One region of the Pseudomonas sp. MDT1-17 genome, then DNA from elsewhere that is predicted to be linked to it. Evidence: predicted binding sites of a transcription regulator. Region 1 holds the regulator's gene; each other region holds the start of a gene.
The links. Region 1 encodes sigma-54, which starts transcription at its own class of promoters, with help from an activator protein. Its sites were predicted from a motif close to ANTGGCATNNANNTTGCTNT; they were not measured.
Positions count from the first base shown of each region.

Region 1 (7,489 bases):
AACCTTCATAGACGCCCAGCCAGTCGACGGCCACCCATGAACCACCCCAGATGCCCACCACGCTGAAGATTATCGCCAGCACAGGAAGGGAAATGAAGCCGGCCCACAGGCGGGGGGCAATGATGTACTTGAGCGGATCGACACCAATCATTTCCAGACTGGACAACTGCTCGGTGGACTTCATGTTGCCGATTTCGGCAGTCAATGCCGAACCGGCGCGCCCGGCGAACAACAATGCCGTGACCACGGGCCCCAGTTCGCGCAACAACGTCAGCGCAACCATCTGGCCGACCGCCTGCTCCGAACCGTAGCTGGATAGAATATTGAAGCCTTGCAGCGCCAGCACCATGCCGATGAATACCCCGGAGACCACGATGATCACCAGGGACATCACGCCCACTGAATGCAGTTGCTTGATCAACAGGCCAAAACCGCCACCAATGCCACCACGGCCGAGCAAGGCATGAAACAGGAATATCGCCGAACGGCCGAACACCCCCAGCACGTCAATGCCAGCGTGGCCGAACCGGCGAACCCGCTCTATCAGTGAAATCTTGCGCATCAACGCTTCCCCAGAAGATCTGCGCGGTAATCCGTCGCTGGAAAGTGATAGGCGACCGGACCGTCCGGCTCGCCCGTCATGAATTGACGGATGCGTGGCTCCTGCGAGTTCATCAGTTCCTCGGGAGTGCCCTGCCCCAACACCTGGCCTTCGCCGACGACATAGATGTAATCGGCGATGCTCGCGGTCTCGGCCAGGTCGTGAGAGACCACGATACTGGTGATGCCCAGCGCATCGTTGAGCAGGCGGATCAGTCGCACCAGCACGCCCATGGCGATGGGGTCCTGGCCGACAAAGGGCTCGTCGTACATGAGGATTTGCGGATCGAGGGCAATCGCCCGGGCCAGAGCGACACGACGCTTCATGCCGCCGGACAACTCGTCAGGCATCAGGTCGATGGCGCCACGCAAGCCCACGGCCTGCAATTTGAGCAGGACAATGTCCCGGATCATTTCTTCCGGCAGTTCGGTATGAACGCGTAGCGGAAAGGCAACGTTCTCGAACACATCGAGATCGGTGAACAGTGCACCGCTCTGAAAAAGCACGCCCATGTGCTTGCGCGCATCGAACAGATCACTGCGCGACAGCTTCGGCAGGTTCTGCCCGTTGACCCAGACTTCGCCTTTGGTGGGCCGCAACTGTGCGCCCATCAGCCGCAACAGTGTAGTCTTGCCACAGCCGGAAGGCCCCATGATGCCGGTAACCTTGCCGCGCGGGATACGTATATCGACGTTATTGAAAATGCTGCGCGCACCGCGCTTGAAGGTCAGTCCCTTCAGCTCGACCGCGTAGGCTTTATCGGCACTCATCTAAACTCCTTGCGATGCAGCCTCTCACTCGGACGCCTGACTTTCTGACGAAAGCACATACCTCCCGGGCAGGCCGAACTGGCGGCGAACTATATCACTGCAAAGGCCAAGCGCCCAAGGCCCACGCCGGGCCATGTTGAGCAACATGACAGGGCAAAAGCTTCTATTGAGGGGTATTCGGTAACAGGGAATGACAAAGCGCGACGAACTTGCGTGAGGGTTTCGATCATTACCGTTATAATCGCCGCCTTTTCATCAGGCTATACGATTTCAGACATGAGCCAATCCAGCGACCTGATTCAATCTGCTCAACGCACCATCCGCCTCGAACTGGAAGCCGTACAAGGCTTGCTGCCCCGTATCGACGCAGATTTCGTACGCGCTTGCGAGATGATTCTGGCCAGCAAAGGCCGCGTGGTCGTGGTCGGCATGGGCAAATCCGGGCACATCGGCAAGAAGATCGCCGCCACCCTGGCCAGCACCGGCACCACGGCCTTTTTCGTGCACCCTGCCGAAGCCAGCCACGGTGACATGGGCATGATCACCCGCGACGACATCATCCTGGCGCTGTCTAACTCCGGCTCCACCAATGAAATCGTCACCCTGCTGCCGCTGATCAAGCGTCTGGGCATTCAATTGATCAGCATGACCGGCAACCCTGACTCACAGCTGGCCAAGGCTGCCGAGGTCAATCTCAACGTGCACGTCGAGCACGAAGCCTGCCCGCTTAACCTGGCACCGACCTCGTCGACCACGGCCGCGCTGGTCATGGGCGACGCCCTGGCGGTTGCGCTGCTGGAAGCACGCGGTTTTACCGCTGAAGATTTCGCTTTTTCCCACCCCGGTGGCGCACTTGGCCGACGCCTGCTGCTGAAAGTGGAAACCGTCATGCACGCTGGCGCAGAACTGCCCCAGGTGCAACGTGGCACGCTCCTCAAGGACGCGCTGATGGAAATGACCCGCAAGGGCCTGGGCATGACCGCGATCCTGGAGGCCGACGGCAAACTGGCCGGGATCTTCACCGACGGCGACTTACGCCGCACCCTTGACCGAACCATCGACATCCACCAAACGACCATCGACGAGGTCATGACCGTTCATGGCAAGACCGCCCGGGCCGATATGCTGGCAGCCGAAGCCCTGAAAATCATGGAAGACCATCGAATCAACGCGCTGGTGGTAGTCGACAAGGAAGACCGTCCGATCGGCGCCTTCAACCTGTCCGATCTGCTGCGCGCAGGAGTAATGTGATGAGCACCGACCTGTTGCAACGCGGCAAGAACATCAAGCTGGCGATTTTCGACGTCGATGGCGTACTGACCGACGGACGCCTGTACTTCCTTGAAGACGGCAGCGAATTCAAGACGTTTAACACCCTCGATGGCCAAGGCATCAAGATGTTGATGGCAGCCGGCGTGCAGACCGCTATCATCAGCGGCCGCAAGACCCCGGTGGTCGAGCGGAGAGCGAAGAACCTCGGTATTCCACACCTGTACCAGGGACGCGAAGACAAACTGGTGGTGCTCGACGAGCTTCTTGCCCAACTCAACCTAAGCTATGAGCAAGTCGCCTATCTCGGCGACGACCTGCCGGACCTGCCGGTGATTCGCCGCGTCGGGCTGGGTATGGCGGTGGCCAATGCTGCCAGTTTCGTCCGTGAACACGCCCACGGCATCACCCAGGCTCGTGGTGGCGAGGGTGCCGCTCGCGAGTTCTGCGAATTGATCCTGCGCGCCCAGGGCCGTCTCGATGCGGCCAACGCCGCGTACTTGTGAGCCAACTATGCTGAGCAAAAAGATTCGCAAATTCCTGGTGTTCGGTTGCATCGCAGCGATATTCGCGGCGGTCGGCTACTGGAACATCAGCCCGGAACGCTTCCTCGACCAGCCACTGGCAAAGGTCGATGAAACCGCGATCGACTATTACGCGGTCAACGCCCACAGCGTGCAGTACCTGCCGGACGGTAAACTGCAATACGAAATGACGTCCGACAAGGTCGAACACCTGAAGGCGACCGAAGTGACGCTGTTGACCAATCCGGATCTGAACCTATTCCGCGGCACCCAATTCCCCTGGCACGTCCAGAGCGAACGTGGCGAAGTCAATCCGGATGGCACTCAGGTCGAACTGATCGACTCGGTGCGAATCACGCGTTTCGACGAGAAAAACCGCAAGACGCTGATTACCACCACCCGCATGACAGTGTTCCCGCAGCAGCAATATGCGCAGACCGATCAACCCGTTAGAATCGACGGCGCTGGTGGTGTCTCGACTGGCAAGGGAATGAAGGCGTATTTGAAAGAAAGCAGGATACACCTGCTATCGAACGTAAGAGGACAGTATGAGGCTCGTTAAAACCCTCCCTATTTTGCTCGGCCTGAGCGCAGCACTGGGAAGCGTGAGCGCCTGGGCTCTGCCGGACGATCAACAGCAGCCTATCCGCATCCAGGCGGACGATGCCCAACTGGACGACAAGAACGGCATTGCCACCTATAAAGGTGACGTGATCATCACCCAGGGCTCGATGAAGGTCACCGGCAATACTGTGACCATGACCCGCACCCCAGCCGGCGATATCGACGTAGTGACTTCGGTGGGCAACCTCGCCTACTTCGAGCAACTGCAAACGGCAGGCGATACAAAGCCGGTTCAAGGCTATGGCGTCACTATCCAGTACCACGCCTCGCAAGACCGTGTCGTGCTGATCGACCGCGCCAAGGTCATCGACAAGGACGGCAACGTGACCCAGGGCGAGAAAATCGTCTATGACACCAACAAAAAGCTCGCCAGCGCCGGTCGCGCTACGGGCAGCAAGGTCACCGAGTCGCGTCCGCGGATCGACATGGTGATCCAGCCGAAAAAGAAAACCGAAGAGCAAAAGGCCCCGTAATGGCAACTCTGAAAGCTCAGCATCTGGCCAAGAGCTACAAGAGCCGTCAGGTCGTGCGCGACGTCAGCCTGTCGATCGACAGCGGTCAGATCGTCGGCCTGCTGGGTCCCAACGGCGCCGGCAAGACCACCTGTTTCTACATGATTGTTGGCTTGGTACAGGCCGATCAGGGCCGCGTACTGATTGACGATCTGGATGTCAGCCACCAGCCTATGCACGGTCGTGCGAAGGCCGGTATCGGCTATCTTCCGCAAGAAGCATCGATCTTCCGCAAACTCTCGGTAGCCGACAACATCATGGCAATCCTCGAGACCCGCAAGGAGCTCGACAAGACCGGTCGTCGCAAAGAGCTGGAAAGCCTGCTGCAGGAATTCCACATCAGCCACATCCGCGACAACCTCGGCATGAGTCTGTCCGGTGGTGAACGCCGCCGCGTGGAAATCGCCCGGGCACTGGCCACCAACCCGAAATTCATCCTCCTCGACGAACCGTTCGCCGGCGTGGACCCGATTTCGGTGGGCGACATCAAGCAGATCATCTATCACCTCAAGGCCAAGGGCATTGGCGTATTGATCACTGACCACAACGTCCGTGAAACCCTGGATATCTGCGAAACTGCTTACATCGTCAACGATGGCCAGCTGATTGCCGAAGGTGACTCTGCCACCATCCTGGCCAACGACCTGGTCAAGGAAGTGTATCTGGGCCATGAGTTCCGCCTGTAAGCACTGAGGTGTCTGGCTAGTCGACCGAGCGCTTGTCTCGATAAAAATCAATACTTTTTTATTGTTACAGCGCTCTAGGCAAACGTTGCAGTTTCAGGCATATAATTTGCTTATGTTTGGCGCCCCGGCGCCCTGTAGTGGATGGCGCATGTGCGCCGGCGAATAAGGTGTTAAGCCCCTGCCATGAAACCATCGCTAGTCTTGAGAATGGGCCAGCAGCTGACGATGACACCGCAGCTGCAGCAGGCCATCCGGCTGCTCCAATTGTCGACCCTGGACCTGCAACAGGAAATCCAGGAGGCCCTGGAGTCAAATCCGATGCTCGAACGCCAGGAAGAAGGCGACGACTTCGATAACGCCGACCCCTTGGCCGACAAAGCCGAACAGCCACCCAACGCCGATGTTTCGGAACCTTCCTACCAGGAAACCGCCCCGACGGTGGACAACCTTGAGGAAGGCGACTGGAACGAGCGCATTCCCAACGAGCTGCCCGTCGATACCGCGTGGGAAGACGTCTACCAGACCAGCGCCAGCAGCCTGCCGAGCAACGATGACGACGAGTGGGATTTCACCACCCGCACATCGGCCGGCGAAAGCCTGCAAAGCCACCTGCTGTGGCAACTGAATCTGGCACCGATGTCCGACACCGATCGCCTGATCGCCGTGACCCTGATCGACTGCATCAACAATCAGGGCTACCTGGACGAAACCCTCGAGGAGATTCTCGAAGCCTTCGATCCGGAACTGGACATCGAACTGGACGAAATCGAAGCCGTCCTGCACCGCATCCAACAATTCGAACCCGCTGGCATCGGCGCCCGTAACCTGGGCGAATGCCTGCTGCTGCAATTGCGTCAGTTGTCTGCCAAGACCCCTTGGCTGGTCGAGGCCAAACGCCTGGTCACCGATTACATCGACCTGCTCGGCAGCCGCGATTACAGCCAGCTGATGCGTCGCATGAAGCTCAAGGAAGATGAACTGCGCCAAGTGATTGAACTGGTCCAGAGCCTCAACCCGCGCCCAGGCTCGCAAATCGAGTCCAGCGAAGCCGAATACGTCATTCCCGACGTGATCGTACGCAAGGACAACGAGCGCTGGCTGGTGGAACTGAACCAGGAGTCCGTGCCGCGACTGCGCGTCAATGCTCAATACGCCGGTTTCGTGCGCCGCGCCGACACCAGCGCCGACAACACTTTCATGCGTAATCAGTTGCAAGAGGCCCGCTGGTTTATCAAGAGCCTGCAAAGCCGCAACGAAACCCTGATGAAAGTAGCCACTCAGATCGTCGAGCATCAGCGCGGATTTCTTGAATACGGCGACGAAGCCATGAAACCGCTGGTCCTGCATGACATCGCCGAAGCGGTGGGCATGCACGAGTCGACGATTTCACGGGTGACCACGCAGAAATTCATGCATACCCCACGGGGCATATATGAACTGAAATACTTTTTTTCGAGTCACGTCAGCACCTCTGAGGGCGGTGAATGCTCGTCTACGGCGATCCGCGCGATCATCAAAAAACTGGTTGCGGCGGAAAATCAGAAAAAGCCGTTGAGTGACAGCAAGATCGCTGGTTTACTGGAGGCACAAGGCATTCAGGTGGCTCGCCGCACCGTCGCCAAGTACCGCGAATCCCTAGGGATCGCGCCTTCGAGCGAACGCAAGCGGTTGATGTAGAGCCACGCCACAGCGTTCCAGTGGCAGGCATTTCTGCCTGCCGCTTTATGCACTGGCAACGAAGGAGAAGCTGTATGCAAGTCAACATCAGTGGACACCAACTGGAAGTGACCGAACCTCTTCGCACCTACATCGGCGAAAAACTCGAACGATTAGAGAGGCATTTCGACAAGATCACCAACGTGCAAGTCACGATGACGGTCGAAAAGCTCAAGCAGAAAATCGAAGCCACGCTGCATATTCCCGGCAATGAAGTGGTCGCAAACGCGGAGCATACCGATATGTACGCGGCGATCGACGCACTGACCGACAAGCTGGATAAACAACTCAAAAAGCATAAGGAAAAGACCCAAAGCCTCCTCCAGGGCGCGACCGGTCGTTAACACTCCCAACCCATGATCCGACTTGAAAGCATCCTGACCCCCGGCCGTTCCCTCGTGAACGTGCCGGGCGGCAGTAAAAAGAAAGCCCTCGAGCAAATTGCCAACCTTATCCACCGCGAAGTGCCGGATCTGGAGATGCAAGATGTTTTCGAGGCTCTGATTGCCCGTGAAAAACTCGGTTCCACCGGTTTTGGCAACGGCATCGCCATTCCCCACTGTCGCCTGAAGGGTTGCAACTCGCCTATCAGTGCCTTGATGCACCTCGACGCCCCCATCGATTTCGACGCCATCGACGGTGCCCCGGTTGACCTGCTGTTCGTTCTGCTGGTCCCGCAAGCTGCCACCGATGCGCACCTGGAGCTTCTGCGCCAGATCGCCAGCATGCTCGATCGTAAGGAAGTGCGCGAAAAACTGCGCAGCGCCCCGAGCAATGAAGCCTTGTA
Region 1 is NZ_JBUBVM010000001.1:5,610,235-5,617,723, forward strand. Features, by position in the region: gene mlaE (lipid asymmetry maintenance ABC transporter permease subunit MlaE) at 1-562, opposite strand, end outside; gene ACYZTX_RS25965 (ATP-binding cassette domain-containing protein) at 562-1,371, opposite strand; gene ACYZTX_RS25970 (KpsF/GutQ family sugar-phosphate isomerase) at 1,648-2,622, shown strand; gene ACYZTX_RS25975 (KdsC family phosphatase) at 2,622-3,146, shown strand; gene lptC (LPS export ABC transporter periplasmic protein LptC) at 3,154-3,726, shown strand; gene lptA (lipopolysaccharide transport periplasmic protein LptA) at 3,713-4,261, shown strand; gene lptB (LPS export ABC transporter ATP-binding protein) at 4,261-4,986, shown strand; gene ACYZTX_RS25995 (RNA polymerase factor sigma-54) at 5,170-6,663, shown strand; gene hpf (ribosome hibernation-promoting factor, HPF/YfiA family) at 6,738-7,046, shown strand; gene ptsN (PTS IIA-like nitrogen regulatory protein PtsN) at 7,059-7,489, shown strand, end outside.

Region 2 (7,489 bases), 4.9 Mb from region 1:
GCCATGTCGGTGTGTTCCAGACCGGCAATGCCGTTCAGGGCCGAGGCGTATACAACTTTGAAGTCCAGCTGTTCTTCGGTAGCACCGAGGTTGTCGAACAGGTCGAAGATCTGGTCCAGAACCCAGTCCGGACGCGCGCCTGGACGGTCAACCTTGTTGATGACCACGATTGGACGCAGGCCGGCTTCGAAAGCCTTCTTGGTCACGAAACGGGTTTGCGGCATAGGGCCGTCTTGAGCGTCAACCAGCAGCAGAACGGAGTCAACCATCGACATAACGCGTTCAACTTCGCCGCCGAAGTCGGCGTGGCCCGGGGTGTCCACGATGTTGATGTGGTAGCCGTTCCAGTTGATGGCGGTGTTTTTCGCCAGAATGGTAATACCGCGCTCTTTCTCCTGGTCGTTGGAGTCCATCACGCGCTCGTCGTTGAGCTCGTTGCGCTCCAGGGTGCCGGATTGACGCAAGAGTTTGTCTACCAGGGTGGTCTTACCATGGTCAACGTGAGCAATGATGGCGATGTTACGTAGATTTTCGATCACTTGTGTATCTCGATCAGAGGATTCGGTGTGCTGACAGGTCGTGGCAGCGATTAACAGTAGAGTCAGGCCTTGCCGTTACAGCTTGACGGCAGAGTCGGGGGGCCGGTGACGCAGGCCACAGGCATACAGCCCCGGGCTCTTAGCTCGGTCGATAAACGCGCACATTGGCATGCCCCTCACTGAGCAAATGGTGGGCATGCAGGCGACTCATCACGCCTTTGTCGCAATACAGCAGGTACTGGCGAGTAGGGTCCAGTTCCTTGAAACGAGCGTTCAAAGCATAAAACGGCATCGCTTGTACCTCGATGCCAGCCAAGCCCAGCGGGTCATCTTCAGCGGCATCCGGGTGACGGATGTCGATAACGATCTGACCGGCCAGCGCTTCGCTGACTTCTTCAATCTGCACATCCTGGCCCAATTCGTCGATCACGCGATCGATCGGCACCAGTTTGGCGTTCTCGAGCGCACGCTCAAGCACTGCCATGTCGAACTGTTGTTCTTCGTACTCCACGCGTGGACGCTTGGCGTGGGTCTTGGGGTTCACCGAGATGACCCCGCAGTATTCCGGCATGTGCTTGGCGAAGTCAGCAGTACCGATTTCGTTGGCCAGGTCGATGATGTCCTGCTTGTGACTGGCGATCAGCGGACGCAGGACCAGCTTGTCGGTCACGCAGTCGATCACGGACAGGTTCGGCAGCGTCTGACTCGACACCTGGGAAACCGCTTCGCCGGTGACCAGCGCATCAATGTCCAGCCGATCGGCAATACGGGAAGCGGCGCGCAACATCATACGCTTCAAAACCACACCCATATGACTGTTATCGACTTTACCGAGAATTTCTCCCAGTACTTCCTCGAACGGCACACTCACAAATAACACGCGCTGGGAGCTGCCGTACTTCTTCCAGATGAAGTGCGCGACTTCCATAACGCCCAGTTCATGGGCCCGTCCGCCCAGATTGAAGAAGCAAAAATGACTCATCAGCCCGCGGCGCATGATCTGGTAAGCGGCGACGGTGGAATCGAAACCGCCAGACATCAGCACAAGCGTCTGTTCCAGGGCACCCAGCGGATAACCGCCGATGCTGTTGTGCTGGCTGTGGATCACAAACAACCGTTTGTCGCGAATTTCGAGACGAACTTCGATTTCCGGCTCTTTCAGCGAAATTCCGGCGGCGCCGCACTGACGGCGCAGTTGGCTGCCGACGTATTTCTCGACGTCCATCGAGCTGAATTCGTGCTTGCCGGCACGCTTGCAACGCACCGAAAAGATCTTCCCGGCCAACGCATCACCAAAGTGCTGCTTGCACTTGGCGACGATGTCGTCGAAGTCGCCCAGCGGGTATTCGTCGACCTGCAGGAAGTGCGCGATACCCGGCATGCAGCTCAGGCGCTCGGTCATCTCCTTCAGGGCTTTGGGCTCGCTGACGCGGGTTTCCAGCTCGAGATTGTCCCACACACCGTTCACCACCACAGCCGGGTCCAGGTCGCGGAGCACGGTACGGATGTTTTTGGCCAACTGGCGGATGAAACGCATCCTTACCGGGCGGCTCTTGATGGTGATCTCGGGGAAGACTTTTACGATTAGTTTCATGAAAACAGCGCGCGCTGGGCCAGCCGAAAAAGGGGGGCGCGGATTATAGCGGAAATTGCTCAAGGTTTAACCAGTTAATGTGCAGAAGGTTTTGCGCGCACCAAAACAGGTCATCTGCTGAATTTAACGCTACATTACGGGGCGCTATTTCCGGCGCTGCGGTGCTTTGTTCCTTTATAAGCGTGATATTGGGGCAAAAAACCCATGGTGGGGCACTGGCATGCAATTTGCTCCCTTGTGAGGCAGGTTGCCTTGGCAGAGTATTCGCGCCGGCATCACCCACATTCTAAGGGCATCCACTACTTAAGCCCGAAGCCACCCGGAGGACACTATGTCGAAGTCGGTTCAACTCATCAAAGATCATGACGTCAAGTGGATTGATCTGCGCTTCACTGACACCAAAGGCACTCAGCACCACGTGACCATGCCGGCTCGCGACGCGCTGGATGACGCTTTCTTCGAAGAAGGCAAAATGTTCGACGGTTCCTCCATTGCTGGCTGGAAAGGCATCGAAGCTTCCGACATGATCCTGCTGCCGGACGACAGCACTGCCGTACTCGACCCGTTCACCGAAGACCCAACGCTGATCATCGTTTGCGACGTTATCGAGCCGTCGACCATGCAAGGCTACGATCGCGACCCACGTGCGATCGCCAAGCGTGCCGAGGAATACCTGAAATCGACCGGTATCGGCGATACCGTATTCGTTGGCCCGGAGCCTGAGTTCTTCATCTTCGACCAGGTGAAGTTCAAGTCCGACATCTCCGGTTCGATGTTCAAAATCTTCTCCGAACAAGGTTCCTGGATGTCCGACCAGGACATCGAAGGCGGCAACCATGGCCACCGCCCAGGTATCAAAGGCGGTTACTTCCCGGTTCCACCGTTCGACCACGACCACGAAATCCGTACCTCCATGTGCAACGCCATGGAAGAAATGGGTCTGGTCATCGAAGTTCACCACCACGAAGTGGCAACTGCCGGTCAGAACGAAATCGGTGTGAAGTTCAACACCCTGGTTGCCAAGGCTGACGAAGTTCAGACCCTGAAGTACTGCGTGCACAACGTTGCTGTCGCTTACGGCCGCACCGCGACCTTCATGCCTAAGCCTCTGTACGGCGACAACGGTTCGGGTATGCACGTTCACCTGTCCATCGCCAAAGATGGCAAGAACACCTTCGCTGGCGAAGGCTATGCCGGCCTGTCCGACACCGCTCTGTACTTCATCGGCGGCATCATCAAGCACGGTAAGGCCCTGAACGGCTTCACCAACCCGTCGACCAACTCCTACAAGCGTCTGGTCCCAGGTTTCGAAGCTCCGGTAATGCTGGCCTACTCGGCTCGCAACCGTTCCGCTTCGATCCGTATTCCTTACGTGTCCAGCCCTCGCGCTCGCCGTATCGAAGCCCGCTTCCCGGATCCGGCAGCCAACCCGTACCTGGCCTTCGCTGCCTTGGTAATGGCTGGCCTGGACGGCATCCAGAACAAGACTCACCCTGGCGACGCAGCTGACAAAAACCTGTACGACCTGCCGCCTGAAGAGGCGAAAGAGATCCCACAAGTTTGCGGCAGCCTGAAAGAAGCCCTGGAAGAGCTGGACAAAGGTCGTGCGTTCCTGACCAAAGGCGGCGTTTTCAGCGACGATTTCATCGACGCTTACATCGCCCTGAAAAGCGAAGAAGAAATCAAGGTTCGCACCTTCGTACACCCACTGGAATACGAGCTGTACTACAGCTGCTGATCCAGTAGCGCCTGCGCAAGCGGCGTGACAAAAAAGAGGCCTCCTTCGGGAGGCCTTTTTTGTGGGCGCGGTTCAGTAAGCGCTCCCACAGGGTTATGCGGTGTTTGAGGGATTTCGGCAATTCATGCCCAAATGTTTACAACTTGGGTCAATCGCCACCCCTGACCTATGCTGCACCTCAACGTTTTCGTTTCTGGTTGATTTTATGGGTCGTGGTTTTCTATTCATCCTGCTGCTGATCGCCCTGCCCGCCGCAGCGCAGATCTATAAGTACATCGACGCCGACGGCAACACCGCCTACAGCAATCAACCGCCCGATGGCGTTAAAGCTCAACCGGTCGAATTGCCTGCGCTCAACAGAGTCGAAAGCCAGCCACCTCCTGCGCCCGCTGCCGAAGCCAGCAACCACGAACAGCCGCGCAGTGCCTACGAGGTGCTGGAGTTGACCAGCCTGCCCACCGACGAAGCCCTGCGCGCCAACAACGGCACGTTCACGGTCAGCGTCATGATCAAACCGCGCCTTCAACCGCCGCATCTGTTCAGGTTGCTGCTTGATGAACAACTTTACGGACAGTCCAGCAACGTGCCGATCCTGCAACTGGTGAACATCGATCGTGGCGAACACAGACTGGCGGTACAGGTGATTGATGGCGAGAGCATCGTCCAGCAGAGCCCGACAGTGACGTTTACCGTACAACGGGTACATAAGCCGTGAGGGTGTGGTTGCTGATCGCCTGTTTGATCGCCCTGCCGGTGACTGCTGAGGTTTTCACCTATGTCGACGCCCAGGGCAATCGGGTCTACACCGATCAGCCAGGCGCCGGCAACGCCAAGCGCGTGCCGATGGCGACGAGCAATCGCATGTACGCCAACCCAACCGGGGCTGCGCCCATGACAGCCGCGAAGAAAAACGAAGCCAAACCGCTTTTCCACTACGACATGCTCCGCGTACTGGTGCCGGAACCCGACGCAACAGTGCGCAGCAACGCTGGCGAGATTATCGTCAGCGTCACCAGCGAACCCGGTCTTCAGCGAGGCCATCGTTACCGATTGCTTCTCGACGGCCAACCCACCGCAGAGCCCGGCCCAAGTCCGGTATTCGCCCTGAGCAACATCGATCGCGGCAGCCATAACCTCTCAGTGGAAATCCTCGACGAGCAGAGTCGCATCGTTGAACGCACAGCCAACCAGCCGTTCCACATGCTGCGCATCTCCCTCGCGCAAAAGCGCCAGGTCAGACCCTGCGCCCTTGCCGATTACGGCCAACGGCCGGAATGCCCGCTCAAAGACAAACCCATCGAGCCCAGAAATCCCTTCCTGCGTTTCTTCTAACGCTGTTCAGCTTTGCGCACTATATTGGTGCAATAGGCTGCACCGTTCCCACATCGCAACCCATTTTGGTTCGAAAGTACCCGCCAAAGCTGGCAGAACGCCACGCAAACGCGCGTCAAACGCCCGTTTCAGGCCTTAAACGCTTCTTTTAGGAGCCTTGGTTTGGTTTTTGCATTTTCCTCGTATACGCGCGTTATTCATGCGCAATGCCCTGCTCCAAAAGAGGTCCTGATGACCATTAGCGACGCACTACACCGCTTGCTACTCGACAACCTGACCACCGCCACCATTCTGCTCGACGCCGAACTGCGCCTCGAGTACATGAACCCGGCAGCGGAGATGCTCCTGGCCATCAGCGGTCAGCGTAGCCATGGGCAGTTCATCAGCGAGTTGTTCACCGAATCCACCGAGGCGCTGAACTCACTGCGCCAGGCGGTCGAGCAGGCACACCCGTTCACCAAACGCGAAGCGATGCTCACCGCCCTCACCGGCCAGACCCTGACCGTCGACTATGCGGTCACGCCGATCCTGGCCAACGGCGCCACCATGCTGCTGCTGGAAGTCCATCCTCGTGACCGCTTGCTGCGAATCACCAAGGAAGAAGCGCAGCTGTCGAAGCAGGAAACCAGCAAGATGCTGGTGCGCGGCCTCGCTCACGAAATCAAGAATCCACTGGGCGGGATTCGCGGAGCGGCACAACTGCTGGCGCGCGAACTGCCGGAAGAAAGCCTGCGCGACTACACCAACGTGATCATTGAAGAGGCCGACCGCCTTCGCAACCTGGTCGATCGCATGCTTGGCTCCAACAAACTGCCGTCGCTGGCGATGTGCAACGTCCACGAAGTGCTCGAACGCGTCTGTCATCTGGTGGAAGCCGAAAGTCAGGGCTGCATTACATTGGTGCGCGACTACGACCCCAGCATTCCCGACGTGTTGATCGACCGCGAACAAATGATTCAGGCCGTGCTGAACATTGTGCGCAACGCGATGCAGGCCATCAGCAGCCAGAACGAGCTGCGCCTTGGCCGCATCAGCCTGCGTACCCGCGCCATGCGCCAGTTCACCATCGGCCACGTGCGTCATCGCCTGGTGACCAAGATCGAAATCATCGACAACGGCCCGGGCATTCCCGCGGAGTTGCAGGAAACCATCTTCTTTCCCATGGTCAGCGGCCGCCCGGACGGTACTGGGCTGGGCCTGGCCATAACCCAGAACATCATCAGCCAGCACCAGGGCCTGATCGAATGTGACAGCCATCCAGGCCACACCACCTTCTCGATCTTTCTGCCACTGGAACAAGGAGCCACATCGACATGAGCCGTAGTGAAACCGTGTGGATCGTCGATGACGACCGTTCTATCCGTTGGGTCCTGGAAAAAGCCTTGCAGCAAGAAGGCATGACCACGCAAAGCTTCGACAGCGCCGATGGCGTGATGAGCCGCCTGGCGCGCCAGCAGCCGGACGTGATCATCTCCGACATCCGCATGCCGGGTGCCAGCGGTCTGGACCTTCTGGCACGGATTCGCGAACAACACCCACGGCTGCCGGTCATCATCATGACCGCTCACTCCGATCTGGACAGCGCTGTCGCGTCCTATCAGGGCGGCGCGTTTGAATACCTGCCAAAACCGTTCGACGTTGATGAAGCGGTGTCACTGGTCAAACGTGCAAACCAGCACGCTCAGGAACAGCAAGGCCTGGAAGTCCCGGTCGCCCTGACCCGTACCCCGGAAATCATCGGCGAAGCGCCGGCGATGCAGGAAGTGTTTCGCGCCATCGGGCGCTTGAGCCACTCCAACATCACCGTGCTGATCAACGGCGAATCCGGTACCGGTAAAGAGCTTGTGGCCCACGCCCTGCACCGTCACAGCCCGCGCGCGGCTTCGCCGTTCATTGCGCTGAACATGGCGGCGATCCCGAAAGACCTGATGGAATCCGAGCTGTTCGGCCATGAGAAAGGCGCGTTCACCGGCGCGGCCAACCTGCGTCGCGGGCGTTTTGAACAGGCTGACGGCGGCACGCTGTTCCTCGATGAAATCGGCGACATGCCGGCAGACACCCAGACCCGCTTGCTGCGGGTGTTGGCCGACGGCGAGTTCTACCGTGTCGGCGGCCATGTGCCGGTGAAGGTCGATGTGCGAATCATCGCCGCGACTCACCAGAATCTGGAAACCCTGGTGCACGCCGGGAAATTCCGTGAGGACTTGTTCCACCGCCTCAACGTGATCCGCATCCATATTCCACGGCTGTCGGACCGTCGCGAAGACATCCCGACCCTGGCCAAGC
Region 2 is NZ_JBUBVM010000001.1:680,255-687,743, reverse strand. Features, by position in the region: gene typA (translational GTPase TypA) at 1-539, opposite strand, end outside; gene thiI (tRNA uracil 4-sulfurtransferase ThiI) at 679-2,133, opposite strand; gene glnA (type I glutamate--ammonia ligase) at 2,465-3,871, shown strand; gene ACYZTX_RS03075 (DUF4124 domain-containing protein) at 4,077-4,586, shown strand; gene ACYZTX_RS03070 (DUF4124 domain-containing protein) at 4,583-5,203, shown strand; gene glnL (nitrogen regulation protein NR(II)) at 5,435-6,520, shown strand; gene ntrC (nitrogen regulation protein NR(I)) at 6,517-7,489, shown strand, end outside.
Region 2: a site for sigma-54 is predicted at 2,348-2,367, ahead of glnA (type I glutamate--ammonia ligase). Genes of this name have one in related genera too.

Region 3 (7,489 bases), 3.4 Mb from region 1:
AAGCTGCCGTGGGTCACGGCGGCCGGGGAAACCTTGACGTTCTGACCGATCACAATGGTGCCGGTACGGGAGTTGATGATGACTTTCGCCACCGCCTGCCCCGGGTCGACTTCAAGGTTCTCGATGATCGACAAGTAGTCGACGCGCTGGCTCGGATCGAGTGGTGCGCTGACACGAATCGAGCCGCCGTCGATGGCCTGGGCAACGCCAGGGCCGAGCATGTTGTTGATCTTGTCGACGATGCGCTTGGCCGTGGTGAAGTCCGAACGATTGAGGTTCAGGGTCAGGCTGTTGCCCTGGTTGAAACCGCTCGGCACCGAACGCTCAACCGATGCACCGCCCGGGATACGACCGGCCGACGGAACGTTGACGGTGATTTTCGAACCATCGCGACCTTCGGCATCAAAACCGCCGACCACCAGATTGCCCTGAGCGATCGCGTAGACGTTGCCGTCGATACCCTTGAGCGGCGTCAGCAGCAAGGTGCCGCCGCGCAGGCTCTTGGAGTTACCGATGGACGCTACCGTGATGTCGACCTGCTGACCCGGCTTGGCGAACGCCGGCAAGTCGGCACTGATCGACACCGCCGCGACGTTCTTCAACTGCACGTTGCCCGAACCCGGCGGCACCTTGATGCCGAACTGCGAGAGCATGTTGTTGAACGTCTGCAGAGTGAACGGCGTCTGCGTCGTCTGGTCGCCGGTGCCATTAAGCCCGACCACCAGGCCGTAGCCGATCAATTGGTTGGAACGCACGCCGGAAATACTGGCGATGTCCTTCAGCCGCTCGGCTTGAGCGTTGAACGCGGCGCAGAGCATCAGGGCGGCCACCATCAGGTGTTTGAGATTCAACGTAGCCACCTAGAAAGGGAACAGCGGGCTGAGGAAGAAACGGTCGAACCAGCCTGGCTGACTCGCATCGGCAAACGCACCGGTGCCCGAATAGGTGATGCGCGCATCGGCGACACGGGTCGACGACACGGTGTTGTCGGTGGCGATGTCGTCGGCGCGAACGAGCCCGGCAATCCGTACCAGCTCATCGCCGGTGTTGAGGGTCAGCCACTTCTCGCCACGCACGGCAATGATGCCGTTGGGCAACACGTCGGCGACGGTCACGGTGATCGAACCGGTCAGGCTGTTGCTCTGGCCGGACTTGCTGTCGCCCTTGGTTGCGCGGTCACCTTCATAACCGACGTCCAGACTCAGGCTACCGCTGCCCACTGGATCACTGGTGCTCAGGCCACCGCCGAAAAACGAGCTCAGGCCGATGTCGGTCTTGCTGTTCTTGGCGGTTTGCGAATTGGCGTTCTTGCTGGCCTGGGTGCGCTCGTTCAGGGTGATGGTGATGATGTCACCGACCCGGAACGCCTTGCGGTCGCTGTACAGGTTCTGTTCAAAACCGGCCTGGTAGATCGAGCCGTTATTGGCGGCAGCCGGCAACGGCGTGCGCGGCAACACCGGGGCGTAGTAAGGGTCATTGGGCTTGGGCGGCGGGGCAACGCAACCCGCGAGCACGACGGCCCCACTCAGTGCCAGAACAGATACAAAGCGATTCATGACCCTACCTCACGGTGTTGCCGGCGACCTGATGGCCGCCTCATAGACTTGATTACAGATTCTGCGTTACGAACGAGAGCATCTGATCGGCGGTCGAGATCACCTTGGAATTCATCTCGTAAGCGCGCTGAGTGGTGATCATGTTGACCATCTCCTCTACGGTGCTGACGTTGGACGTTTCCAGGGTGTTCTGCAGCGTGGTGCCGAAACCGGCCAGGCCTGGGGTGCCGACTTGCGGCGCGCCGCTGGCAGCGGTTTCCAGGAACAGGTTGTTGCCCACGGCCTGCAGACCGGCCGGGTTGATGAAGTCGGCAGTTTGCAGGTTGCCGATCACCTGGGACGCCGGGTTGCCGGCAACGGTGATGGACACGGTGCCGTCGCGACCGACCGTGAAGGTCTGGGCATCGTTGGGGATGACAATGGCCGGTTCCAGGGCGAAGCCGCTGGCGTTGACGATCTGACCGTTGGAATCCAGGTGGAACGTACCGTCACGGGTGTAGGAGGTAGTGCCGTCCGGCTGCAGAATCTGGAAGAAACCGCGACCGTCGATGGCCATGTCCAACGGCTGCTCGGTGGTTTGCAGGCTGCCGGCAGTGAAGTTTTTCTGGGTGCCGACGATGCGCACACCGGTACCCACTTGCAGACCCGACGGCAGCTCGCTGTCCTGGGTCGACTGGGCGCCTGGCTGGCGTTTGATCTGGTAGAGCAAGTCCTGGAACTCGGCGCGGTCACGTTTGAAACCCGTGGTCGATACGTTGGCCAGGTTGTTGGAAATGGTCGTCAGGTTGGTGTCCTGGGCGGACAGACCTGTTTTGGCAACCCATAGAGCCGGAAGCATTCGATTCTCCTCGTGCGCCTGTTTTACGGCGCGACGTTCTGATAATTAGCTGATCTGCAAGACCCGAGCCATGGCCTGGTCATCGTCTTTGGCGGTGTTCATCATCTTGATGTGCAGTTCGAACTGCTTGGCCAGGGCCAGCACCGAGGTCATCTCTTCCACGGCGTTGACGTTGCTCGACTCAAGGAAACCGGACACCAGCTTGACGTTGGCATCCGCTTGCGCCGGCTTGCCGTCCTTGGTGTGGATCGAACCGTCCAGGCCTTTGGTCATGTTCTTGAAATCAGGGTTGACCAGTTTGATTCGGTCGACTTCCGCCATCACGCGAGGACCTTCGCCCATCGCACGAATGCTGATGGTGCCGTCCTCGCCCACTTCGATTTGCTGCTCGGGCGGCACGGCAATCGGCCCGCCATTGCCCATCACCGGCATACCGTTGCCGGCCCGCAGCACGCCCAGGGCGTCAACGTTCAGGCTGCCGGTGCGCACGTAGCTTTCGCCGCCGTCAGGGTTCTGCACGGCGATCCAACCGTTGCCTTGCACGGCGACATCGAGGTCACGACCGGTTTCCACCAGCGCGCCAGGGGAGAAGTCGGTGGCCGGACGCTCGGACAAGGCAAACGCACGCGCCGGAAAGCTGTCACCGAACACCGGCATCGAACGCGCCTGCTCCAGGTCTTTCTGGAAACCGTTGGTGGAGATGTTCGCCAGGTTGTTCGCATGAGCCTTCTGCGCCAGTGCATTCTGGCTGGCGCCGGTCATTGCCACATAAAGGTACTTGTCCACACTCTTTCCTCTGCATGCCGGACGTTTGCCGCCCACTGCTGTACTGCTGAGCCATAAGCAATTTGCAGACCAACTTTTTTCTGGCGGCGCGGGGCCCGGCAAACAAAGGACTTGAGGGGTTTAGAGGGGAATCAGGGATTGTGTCAAAGACGAAAAACCGGCGGTGTAATGCCGCTTACGGCAAGTGTCGACCTCTTCGGCTCAACGCCGTCCTTGTAGCAGCTGCCGAGCCTGCGAGGCTGCGTTCGGCTGCGAAGCAGTCGTGAATTCAGGCACCGCAATCCTTCAGGTAAACCACATGCATAGGTTTACGACTGCTTCGCAGCCGAACGCAGCCTCGCGGGCTCGGCAGCTGCTACAGGGACCTATGTGTTTCCGGGTTCTTTACCGACTTCATACTCACGCAACTTATTGGCAATGGTGGTGTGGGAAACACCGAGGCGCTTACCCAGTTGGCGACTGCTCGGATGCTCCGAATACAAGCGCTCAAGCACCGCTTTCTCGAAACGCCCGACAATCTCGTCCAACCCGCCCTCGAGCGAGAAATCGCCAAGTGGCTGACGCACGCCGTAATCCGGCAGACGAATATGCTCAGCCTTGACCGTCCCGCCCTCGCACAACGAAACCGCCTGGAACAACACATTCTCCAATTGCCGAACATTGCCTGGCCAATGGTAGTGACTGAGCCGCTCCATCGCCGCAGGCGCCAGTTTTGGCAGCGGGCAACCGATCTGGCGACTGGCCTGATCGAGGAAGTGCTCCACCAGCGGCGTCAGACCATCGAGGCATTCGCGCAGTGGCGGGATGTGCAGCGAAAGTACGTTCAAGCGGTGATACAAGTCCTGGCGAAACTCACCGCGCGCGCACAACTCGGACAGGTCGACCTGAGTCGCACAGATCACCCGCACATCCAGATAAACCTCTTCATCGCTGCCCACACGACGGAAGCAACCGTCCTGCAGGAATCGCAGCAATTTCACCTGCAAACGCGGGCTCATTTCCCCGACGCCATCGAGAAACAGCGTACCGCCCGCCGTCAATTCCAGCAGCCCGAGCTTGCCTTCTGCCCGCGCCCCTTCGAAAGCACCGGGGCCATAGCCGAACAACTCCGTCTCAGCCATCGATTCCGGCAGACCGGCGCAGTTGAGCGCCATCAACGGTGACTGCCCCCGCGGACTCGCCAGGTGGCAGGCTCGCGCCAGCAACTCTTTACCGGTACCGGTTTCGCCTTCTATCAATAGCGGCGCATCCAGTGGCGCCATGCGCCGGGCTTCGCGCACCACGGCGGCCATCACTTTCGAACTCTGGAAGATGCTGTCGAACCCGCGCAGCTCCTGCTTGCGCACGTTATAGATGCGTTCACCGACCCGGTCGGCGCGGTGCAGCGTGAGTACCGCGCCGGCCATGGCTTCGCTGTCGTCATGCTCCGATTGCAGTGGCGCGATGTCGGCAAGAAACACGTCACCCTTGACCTTCACCCGCAAGCCGTTGATCCGCGACTTGTTGGCTCGCACCAGTTCCGGCAAGTCGAAATCTTCGGCATAACGCGACAGCGGAATCCCCGGGACCTCATCCACCCGCACCCCGAGCAACTGCGCCGCTGCGCGGTTGGCCGCGACGATTGAGCCGCCCATGTCGATCGACAGCACCGGAAACTCCAGGGCGCCGAGCAAGGCATTGAGCTCCATGTGTCGACGCTCGCTAGGCATCAGACCTACACGCTTGACGCCAAAAACCCCGGCAATCGATTCAAATTTCGGACGCAACGCCTGGAACTGAATATTGATCAGGTTCGGGCAATGCAGGTAGATGGCATTGCCATGCTCACCGCCGACCTCGCCGCGTGCGACGTTGATCCCGTACTCGACCAACAGGTTGAGAATGTCGCGCAGAATGCCGATGCGGTTCTGGCAGTGGACTTTGATACGCATATAAAGGCCCGAAACAGGAGTGATCGAGGGCCCGAGCGAGGAATTTTCTGCGCAGGCGCCAACTTAGTCGTCAAGATTATGTGACACCTGTGCGCTGTTTCAAACCCTGGAATCTCAATAACTGCGCGACAAGCGACAATCCGTAACGAATACTTTACAAAAATTGACGAATTCTCCTACACGCGATGCCAATCACCTGCTGCAACGCCGCACACCATGGAGTATTTCTAAGTCCATAGCAGGACATAACAAGAACGATATCCCCTAGCAGGAGAGCAGCATGAAGCAGACGCAATACGTGGCTCGCGAGCCCGATGCGCAAGGTTTTATCGACTACCCCGCCGAAGAACACGCGGTGTGGAACACGCTGATTACTCGCCAACTGAAAGTGATCGAAGGGCGTGCGTGCCAGGAATACCTGGACGGTATCGAAAAACTCGGTCTGCCCCACGACCGCATTCCGCAACTCGGTGAAATCAACAAAGTCCTCGGTGAAACCACCGGGTGGCAGGTTGCCCGGGTACCCGCACTGATCCCCTTCCAGACCTTTTTCGAATTGCTCGCCAACAAGCAGTTCCCGGTAGCGACGTTTATTCGTACCCGCGAAGAGCTGGATTACCTGCAAGAACCGGACATTTTCCACGAGATTTTTGGCCACTGTCCGCTGCTGACCAACCCTTGGTTCGCCGAATTTACCCACACCTACGGCAAACTTGGCCTACAGGCTTCCAAGGAAGAACGTGTGTACCTGGCGCGTCTGTACTGGATGACCATCGAGTTCGGTCTGGTCAACACGCCAGAAGGCCTGCGCATCTACGGCGGCGGCATTCTCTCCTCGCCAAAAGAAACCGTTTACTGCCTGTCGGACGAACCTGAGCATCAGGCCTTCGATCCGCTGGAATGCATGCGCACGCCATACCGCATCGACATCCTGCAACCGCTGTATTTTGCCCTGCCGAACCTCAAGCGCCTGTTCGACCTCGCCCACGAAGACATCATGGGTATGGTCAAGCAAGGCATGCAGTTGGGTTTGCGCGCACCAAAGTTTCCGCCAAAACCAAAAGCTGCGTGATCCGCGACTTTTACGATCAAGTGAGTCTGTCAGGAACCGACGCTTTGGTTTAGCGTGGTGAATTGACGGCCGAATTCCAATCATTCGATTTCAGGAACCCATCATGTCCACATTGAACCAAGCCCACTGCGAAGCCTGCCAAGCCGGCGCTCCTCAGGTCAGCGACGAAGAACTGCCGATCCTGATCAAGCAGATCCCGGACTGGAACATTGAAGTGCGCGACAGCGTGATGCAGCTGGAAAAAATTTTCCTGTTCAAGAACTTCAAGCACGCGCTGGCGTTCACCAACGCCGTCGGTGAAATCTCCGAGGCCGAAGGTCACCACCCAGGCCTGCTGACCGAGTGGGGCAAAGTCACCGTGACCTGGTGGAGCCACTCGATCAAAGGCCTGCACCGCAACGACTTCATCATGGCCGCGCGCACTGACGAAGTGGCCAAGGACGCCGAGGGCCGCAAATAATGCATTTCGACGCCATAGGTCGAGTACCCGGCGACCCGATTCTCGGCCTGATGGAGGCCTATGCGCAGGACCCCAACCCGCGCAAATTCGACCTCGGCGTGGGCGTCTATAAAGATGCCCAGGGCCTGACGCCAATTCCCCAGTCCGTGAAGCTCGCCGAGCAGCGCCTGGTGGATCGTCAGACCACCAAAACCTACATCGGTGGCCACGGCGAACCGGCGTTCGGCAAGGCTATCAATGAGCTAGTGCTTGGCGCCGATTCCCCACTGATCGCCGAACAACGGGCCGGCGCGACTCAGACCCCGGGCGGTACTGGCGCGTTGCGTCTGAGCGCAGACTTTATCGCCCAATGTTTGCCAGGCCGTGGCGTGTGGCTGAGCAACCCGACCTGGCCGATCCACGAATCGATCTTCGCCAAGGCCGGGATCAAGGTCAGTCATTACCCGTACGTTGGCAGCGATAACCGCCTCGACGTCGAAGCGATGCTCGCGGTACTTGAAGAAGCGCCGAAGGGCGATGTGGTGCTGCTGCACGCCTGCTGCCACAACCCGACCGGTTTCGATCTTTCCCATGACGACTGGCGCCGGGTGCTGGACGTGGTGCGCAGTCGCGATCTGGTGCCGTTGATCGACTTCGCTTATCAGGGGTTCGGCGACGGCTTGGAACAGGACGCCTGGTCGACCAGGTTGTTCGCCGCCGCGTTGCCGGAAGTGCTGATCACCAGTTCTTGCTCGAAGAATTTCGGCCTGTACCGCGATCGCACGGGTGCGCTGATTGTCTGCGCGAAAACCGCTGACAAACTGGTGGATGTCCGCAGTCAACTGGCCAACATCGCCCGTAACCTGT
Region 3 is NZ_JBUBVM010000001.1:2,198,324-2,205,812, reverse strand. Features, by position in the region: gene ACYZTX_RS10210 (flagellar basal body P-ring protein FlgI) at 1-833, opposite strand, end outside; gene flgH (flagellar basal body L-ring protein FlgH) at 861-1,556, opposite strand; gene flgG (flagellar basal-body rod protein FlgG) at 1,609-2,394, opposite strand; gene ACYZTX_RS10195 (flagellar basal body rod protein FlgF) at 2,440-3,180, opposite strand; gene ACYZTX_RS10190 (sigma-54-dependent transcriptional regulator) at 3,546-5,111, opposite strand; gene phhA (phenylalanine 4-monooxygenase) at 5,392-6,183, shown strand; gene ACYZTX_RS10180 (4a-hydroxytetrahydrobiopterin dehydratase) at 6,287-6,643, shown strand; gene ACYZTX_RS10175 (amino acid aminotransferase) at 6,643-7,489, shown strand, end outside.
Region 3: a site for sigma-54 is predicted at 3,235-3,254, ahead of ACYZTX_RS10195 (flagellar basal body rod protein FlgF). Genes of this name have one in related genera too.

Region 4 (7,489 bases), 620 kb from region 1:
AATTCGCGAGCGGATCCTCAGCAGCGAACCCAACCTCAAGCACCGCATCAGCGCTCTGCGCCGCCGAGTCTTGTTCCACGCGCTGGAAGAGGCCGGTTACGAGCAGGGTCAGGCATCGGACCTGGCTGATCAGAGTTTTGAGGTGTTTCTGCATGCCCGGCATCAGCTGGAAATCTTCCCGGAGGTGCAACCGACCCTCGAAACTCTGGCCAATCACTACGCCCTCGGCGTGGTCACCAACGGCAATGCAGATGTGCGCCGGTTAGGGCTGGCGGATTACTTCAAATTTGCGTTGTGCGCCGAAGACATCGGCATCGGCAAGCCGGATGCGCGACTGTTTCATGAGGCGTTGCAACGGGGTGGTGCGACGGCTGAGACGGCCGTGCATATCGGCGATCATCCGGGTGACGACATCGCCGGTGCGCAACAGGCCGGGTTGCGGGCGATCTGGTTCAACCCCGCGGGCAAGGTGTGGGAAGGTGAGAAAGCACCGGATGCCGAGATTCGTAGTCTGAGCGAGTTGCCAGCGTTGTTGGCTCGGTGGAATACAGTTTAGTTTTGAGATGATCTCGAAAAGATCGCAGCCTTCGGCAGCTCCTACAGGTGTACACCATCAATAATGTAGGCGCTGCCGAAGGCTGCGATCTTTTGATTTTGTTTCACCCATGAAAAAGCCCGCAGCGACGGCGGGCTTTTTCAGCAAGCAAGCTGCAGACGCTTAGATAGGCCGGCTGCCGTACTTGTTGTCAGGCTTCTTGGGAGGATCGGCGACCACATTGGCCTCCACTTCCTGCACCCTCCCGCCCTTGGCCAGGAACTCTTCCATGGCCCGCGCCAGAGCATCACGCTCCTTGTTTTTCGCTTCGACGCTCGGCAGCTCGTCGACCGATACCGCTGCCTTGGCTTTGCCTTTGGCGGTCGGAACGGGCGCTTCACCGCCATCGTCGTCAGCAACGTCTTCCGCTGCTGTTTCCAGACCTTCTTCGGTTTCGTCGTCGCCTACTTCGAGGTCGTCGTTTTCCAGATCATCGTCGCTCATGTTCTACCTCATGACTTGCGAAAAGCAGATTAGTTATAGCCCAGCTTCGCCGTCTGTCGAAGGCCGCTGGAAAAAATTCTACAACCGCCGGCAACCAACGGTTTATGCCCCTTCACCGTAAACGGTGGCGAGGACTTTACGGGCACCGCCATTATCACGGTGCTCGCCCAGATAAACGCCTTGCCAGGTTCCCAGCGCCAGTCGGCCTGCCGAAATCGGCAAACTGAGCTGACAGCCAAGTACGCTGGCCTTGAAGTGCGCCGGGAGGTCGTCCAGGCCTTCGTCGTTATGCTCATAGCCGTCTGTTCCTTGTGGGATCAGACGATTGAAAAATCGTTCGAAGTCGCGACGTACCGCCGGATCGGCGTTCTCGTTGATGGTCAACGACGCCGAGGTATGCTGCAGCCACAAATGCAAAAGACCGACCCGACATGCCTTGAGTTCAGGCAGGCCGGCGAGTAACTCGTCCGTTACCAGATGAAAGCCCCGGGGCCTCGCCCGCAGGGTAATCAGAGTCTGTTGCCACATACAGTTCTCCGCACGTTCGGGGCGCATTCTAGCGCGCTCTGGGAAAAAACAAAGGCCCTAATATTCCTTCAATCATGTAAGCCATTGGCCGCAGAAAAACGCTCGTCGTAAACGCCACTAAACGTGTACGAAAAAACCTTTCAGCAGTTCCTTCACAGACAAACTCCAGACAAAAAAATGCCCGGCAAGCCGGGCAAGTTTTTTTGTGCGCGTACTTACAAGTTGTAGCCGCGTTCGTTGTGCAGTGCCAGATCGATACCGACCGCCTCTTCTTCCTCAGTGATACGCAGACCCATGACGGCGTCCAGGACCTTGAGGATGATGTAGGTGACGATCGCGGTGTAGATCACCGTGAAGCCCACGCCTTTCATCTGAATCCAGACTTGTGCACCGATGTCGGTGACGGTGCCGAAGCCACCCAGGGCCGGAGCGGCGAAGACACCGGTCAGGATCGCGCCGAGGATACCGCCGATGCCGTGCACACCGAAGGCGTCCAGGGAATCGTCATACCCGAGCTTGCGTTTCAGGGTAGTGGCGCAGAAGAAGCACACCACGCCCGCTGCCAGGCCGATGACCAGAGCGCCCATCGGGCCTACGGTGCCAGCGGCTGGTGTGATTGCAACCAGACCGGCCACAACACCCGAAGCGATACCCAGAGCACTTGGTTTGCCGTGAGTGACCCACTCGGCGAACATCCAACCCAATGCAGCAGCGGCGGTTGCGATCTGGGTCACCAGCATCGCCATACCGGCAGTGCCGTTGGCCGCAGCAGCGGAACCGGCGTTGAAGCCAAACCAGCCAACCCACAGCATTGCAGCACCCATCAGGGTGTAACCGAGGTTGTGCGGAGCCATCGGGGTCGTCGGGAAGCCTTTGCGCTTGCCCAGTACCAGGCAGGCAATCAGACCGGCAACACCGGCGTTGATATGCACCACGGTGCCGCCGGCGAAGTCCAGCACGCCCCAGTCCCACATCAGGCCGCCGTTGCCGGACCAGACCATGTGCGCGATCGGTGCATAAACCAGGGTGAACCAGATGCCCATGAAGATCAGCATGGCGGAGAACTTCATCCGCTCAGCGAAAGCACCGACGATCAGAGCTGGGGTGATGATGGCGAAGGTCATCTGGAAGGTGATGAACACCGCTTCAGGGAACAATGCCGCAGGGCCGGTCAGGCTCGATGGCGTGACACCGGCGAGGAATGCCTTGCCCATGCCGCCGAAGAACGAGTTGAAGTTGACGACGCCCTGTTCCATGCCGGTGGTGTCGAACGCGATGCTGTAGCCATAAATGACCCACAGAATGCTGATCAGACCGGTAATGGCAAAGCACTGCATCATCACGGAAAGAATGTTTTTGGAGCGAACCATGCCGCCGTAGAACAGCGCGAGGCCGGGAATGGTCATAAACAGCACGAGGGCTGTCGAGGTCATCATCCAGGCGGTGTCGCCGGAGTTGAGGACTGGGGCCGCCACTTCGTCTGCCGCCATAGCCAGGCTGGGCATTACGAGGGACAACAGGGCTCCTAGCCCTGCGAATTTACGCAGAGTCATATTGTTTTCTCCTGGGGCGTTGGGTGTGTGGCGGCTTAGATTGCGTCGGTATCGGTTTCGCCGGTACGGATGCGAATCGCCTGTTCCAGATTGACCACGAAGATCTTGCCGTCACCGATTTTGCCGGTGTTGGCAGCCTTGGTTATCGCCTCGATAACCCGGTCAAGATCCTTGTCGTCAATGGCGACATCGATCTTCACCTTTGGCAGGAAATCGACCACGTATTCCGCGCCGCGATACAGCTCGGTGTGACCCTTCTGCCGACCGAAGCCTTTGACTTCAGTAACGGTAATGCCCTGCACGCCAATCTCGGACAGCGACTCGCGTACGTCGTCCAGTTTGAACGGCTTGATGATGGCAGTGACTAGCTTCATGAAAACTCTCTCCCGAATTTGGTGGACTTGCCCCAGGAAAACAAACCCGGCTCAAGTCTAAGCGCAGTGCCTGGCTTTGTAACGCATCGTCGGCCTTACCTGCCCGTCCGACGCCTGCTAACCACACCGCACGAAACACTTCCCCCGTTCCGCTTGGCGCACTGCATTCGTCACAGCGACTGTATCAGTGCATGGGTCACTACCAACTAAGCAGAAAGCTTGCCATCTCGCCAAAACCCACTGATTTCAAGCCCTTGGCCGCTGCCGCAAGTTACTTCGAGCAAATGGCTTGACTGATACGCACAACAACAGTGCATTGCCGTCCGTCCGCATGCGCGAAAAGCGTGCACCCCTGACGGCGAGATTGACTATAGACACTGCGTGATACACTGCCCGCCATTGTTGACAGGACATTTCCCATGCTCGCACCCAAAGACTTCCTCGATGCCCTGAGCGGCACCGCCTCCCGCCTCTTCAGCGGCGACACCCCACTGCCGAAAAGCGAAATCGAAAGCCAGTTCAAGGCCCTGTTGCAGAGCGGCTTCAGCAAGCTGGATCTTGTGAGCCGGGAAGAGTTTGATAGCCAGATGGTCGTGCTTGCACGCACCCGGGCACGGTTGGAAAGTCTTGAGGCGAAGGTTGCGGAGTTGGAAGCGAAGCTGAACCCGCCTGCCGAGTAACATGATTCCCCGCGCGCAGCACGCAGCGCGGGGCAATGCCGCAATAAAGAGCGATATTCAAGCTGAGGGCATGTTGCTTAGCTAACGCAATAGAGTTTGGCGAGCAGATAGTCGACCATGACTTTCAGTTTTTGCGAACCGTGCTTGTTTGGTTGATACAGCAACCATGCCATACCTTGTGAAGCACCTACGTAATCCCAACTTGGCAGCACGGCATGCAAGCGCATCTCTTTGATAGCCTGATCCGCAACAGCAACCGGCAGGCAAGCGACGCCGAGATTACTCAACGTGGCCTCCAGAACGGCTTCGCTGTCGTTCGAGCAATAACGACCCTTCACGCTGATCTGAAACTTCTCCGCACCGTTTTTAAATTCCCACTTCTCTCCAGCAGAGTCCTCAGACATGACAATGCAACTGTGCGTCGCCAGGTCAGAGGGGTGCAACGGCACACCGAACTCAGCAATATAGTCGGGCGATGCACATAAGGTATAACCGACCTTGAACAACTTCCGCCCGATCAAACCCAGTGGCGGAGAATCGGTAATTCTGATACTGAGATCGATCTCGCTGGAGATGAGATTGATCTCCGAATTATCAAATATGAACTGAACATTGATATCGGGATATTTACGCAGGAACTCGGGAATCAGTTGATTGCAGATGTTATTCATCATTTTCGGCGCGCTGACCCTGATCAATCCTTGCGGTCTCACCAGTTCATCTTTTAACTCAAACACTCTGGAAGATGAGTGCAACAACGCCTTGCAATGTGAATATATCTTTGCGCCGTCCTCATTGACTTTCAGCTGTCGCGTACTGCGTTCTAACAAGCGTAATGACAGTGCTCGCTCTAATTTGGATATCTGCCGACTCACGGCTGAGGCCGACACTCCCAACTTAGTAGAGGCATCAATAAAACTACCCGTCTCTACAACGACTGCAAAAGCGGCCATGTAAGGTAGTATTTCAATATGACCTTTGTGCATATAGTTATTCTCAATCCTTCGGGAAGCTGTTTTATTATCTGCGGACTGAAACGGGTTAGACACTCGTGATCAGCCATAACTATAGACAGTGGACGATTATCTTGAATCGACGCTACGTTTGACAGCGTGCCCTGAAGGCCGCGGTCTTTATTAATTAAGGCTTAAGCCCCTCACAGGCTAACAACAAGAGGATCAAGCCTTACGAGGAATAAATGATGAGTTCAGCGGCTCAGTCACTATGCGCAAACGTTTGCTTTTTTGAAACCACTCAATGAAACAGATGAAGAATGATCGCACCCAGGAGCACCAGAACAATACCCGCCACTTGGATCTTGCCAAGCCGCTCTTTGAAAAACAGATAACCCAACACTGCGGCAATACCTCCTGACAAGGTGCTGATGACCGTCACCACTGATACCGAACCGTTAATGGCCCCAAACGAAAACGCCGAGAACCCACCAAGGTTCAATAAACTGGCACTTGTGAGCGTACCAAGGCTTTTTACCGACGGTAGCTTCAGCCCCGACTCCACCCTTAAAACCAGGAGAAACAAGACAAACAGTCCAACGGCATAACCCAGCCACAACATGGTTATTGGGCCTAATGTGGGTAGTGTGTACTTACCTTGAATCCAGAAACTTGCGCCATACAACAACGCTGCGAGCAATCCATAGACAATGGACACTTTGTTTTGTCGCTTCACCTTTCCATCCGCATTATCGTGGGCGCTTGTCAGCAGTACCCCCGTCACACACACCGCGATTCCGACGAATTGGCTAAGTACAATAATATCGCCGCTTGCCCACGCAAATGCAGTCGTGAACACTCCATAGGATGTCACCAGCGGTGCAACAATCGCGGCCTTGCCCAATGCGAAGGCTTTGGACAGTGCGAGAGCACCTGCGACTGTAAAAATCGCGGCAAGGGCACCAAGGAGCCAAACTTGCAACGGCGCCGACATGGACTTGATGAGATAGACCGGGTAGAGCAGCAGGAGAGCGCTCATCAAAACAAAACCCAGCGCCTGGCCAAAAAATACCGCTCGTTTTACGCCAACCGCCCGTGCATTTAAACCGACGAGAAAGTCAGTTCCGCCCCAAAACAATGCAGCAACTAATCCCATCAATATGTCCAAAATCATCTTCCCTTTTTTTTGGATCCATTTTTGTTTTCGCCCGCAAAATAGACTGGATCCAATAAAAAAGTCAAACATTTTTATTAACCATCACTAACTGTAGATATAACCCGTATTCGCGACGAACGTTGCATCCACATATTCAATAGTGGCATGGTCATGACGGTGGACAGTAATGCAAGAACTAGTAGTACACTATAAGTAGTCGCTGACAAAATACCTAACTCAAGACCAATGCTCAGCACTACCAATTCAACCAGCCCCTTCGTGTTCATTAACACGCCCACTTCCAGGGCTGTTGCGGAAGGCAGACCGCATACTCTTGCGCCCCAATACGTACCGCCAATCTTTCCAAGAAAACCGCCGACAACAAACAGTCCCAGCCACCCCCAGACACTGCTCTCGGAAAAAGAACCAAACGACGCTTGAAGTCCAGAGTAAGCAAAAAATAAAGGCGTCAAAAACGTACCGGAGAAACGTCCAATTACGTTTTCCCAGTTAAGTTGCAGGCCCGGTACTTTGCAGAAGACGTACGCAGCCACTATGGCTCCAATGGCTTGGTGAAAGCCAAGTCTTGCGGTTATTTCTGCGCTGATCAAACAGTAGCAGAACGCAATGGATAATTGGACGCTGATTCCGCCAGTCGAGGTCATGAGGCGCCAATTCAATATCAGCGGCCGTACCATATAAAAGGACAACAAGAAGAATCCGATCAGCAATAGCGTCTTGATCAAGGAGTCGAGAAGGTCCGTCGCCCCCATCGAGTGGAAGGCAACCAGAAGCGCCACACCTAGCCAGGCAAATACATCGGTGTAGATCGCGGAAGACAGTGCATATGAAGCGGCGTCAGCGCTGATGTTCCTGGCGTCGGCAATGATCCGCACTAATACCGGTAGCGCCGTGACCGAAAGTGCCAGGCCACAGAACAGTGTGTACGACCAGAGCGCCTTGTCTGGAGCCAAATCCTTTTTTGAAAGGACCGCAATCACGCAACCGATCACAAATGATGAAAGCATGCCAAAGAGCGCGATCGTAATTGGCGCGAACTTCGCTGCAGTTCCCTCGCCGGAGCGTTGAGCAGGCATGTGCCAGGCAATTTCAAACATCAAAAGCACCAACCCAAGCTCCGCCAGCACTTTCAAGTTACGCAGCGATTCGGTGAAAAACAAAAACTCGGAAAAACTCGGGAAAAGC
Region 4 is NZ_JBUBVM010000001.1:6,231,959-6,239,447, forward strand. Features, by position in the region: gene ACYZTX_RS28840 (HAD family hydrolase) at 1-556, shown strand, start outside; gene sutA (transcriptional regulator SutA) at 719-1,039, opposite strand; gene ACYZTX_RS28850 (secondary thiamine-phosphate synthase enzyme YjbQ) at 1,142-1,567, opposite strand; gene ACYZTX_RS28855 (ammonium transporter) at 1,783-3,120, opposite strand; gene glnK (P-II family nitrogen regulator) at 3,156-3,494, opposite strand; gene ACYZTX_RS28865 (accessory factor UbiK family protein) at 3,914-4,174, shown strand; gene ACYZTX_RS28870 (LysR family transcriptional regulator) at 4,252-5,223, opposite strand; gene ACYZTX_RS28875 (EamA family transporter) at 5,429-6,283, opposite strand; gene ACYZTX_RS28880 (cation:proton antiporter domain-containing protein) at 6,379-7,489, opposite strand, start outside.
Region 4: a site for sigma-54 is predicted at 3,702-3,721, ahead of glnK (P-II family nitrogen regulator). Genes of this name have one in related genera too.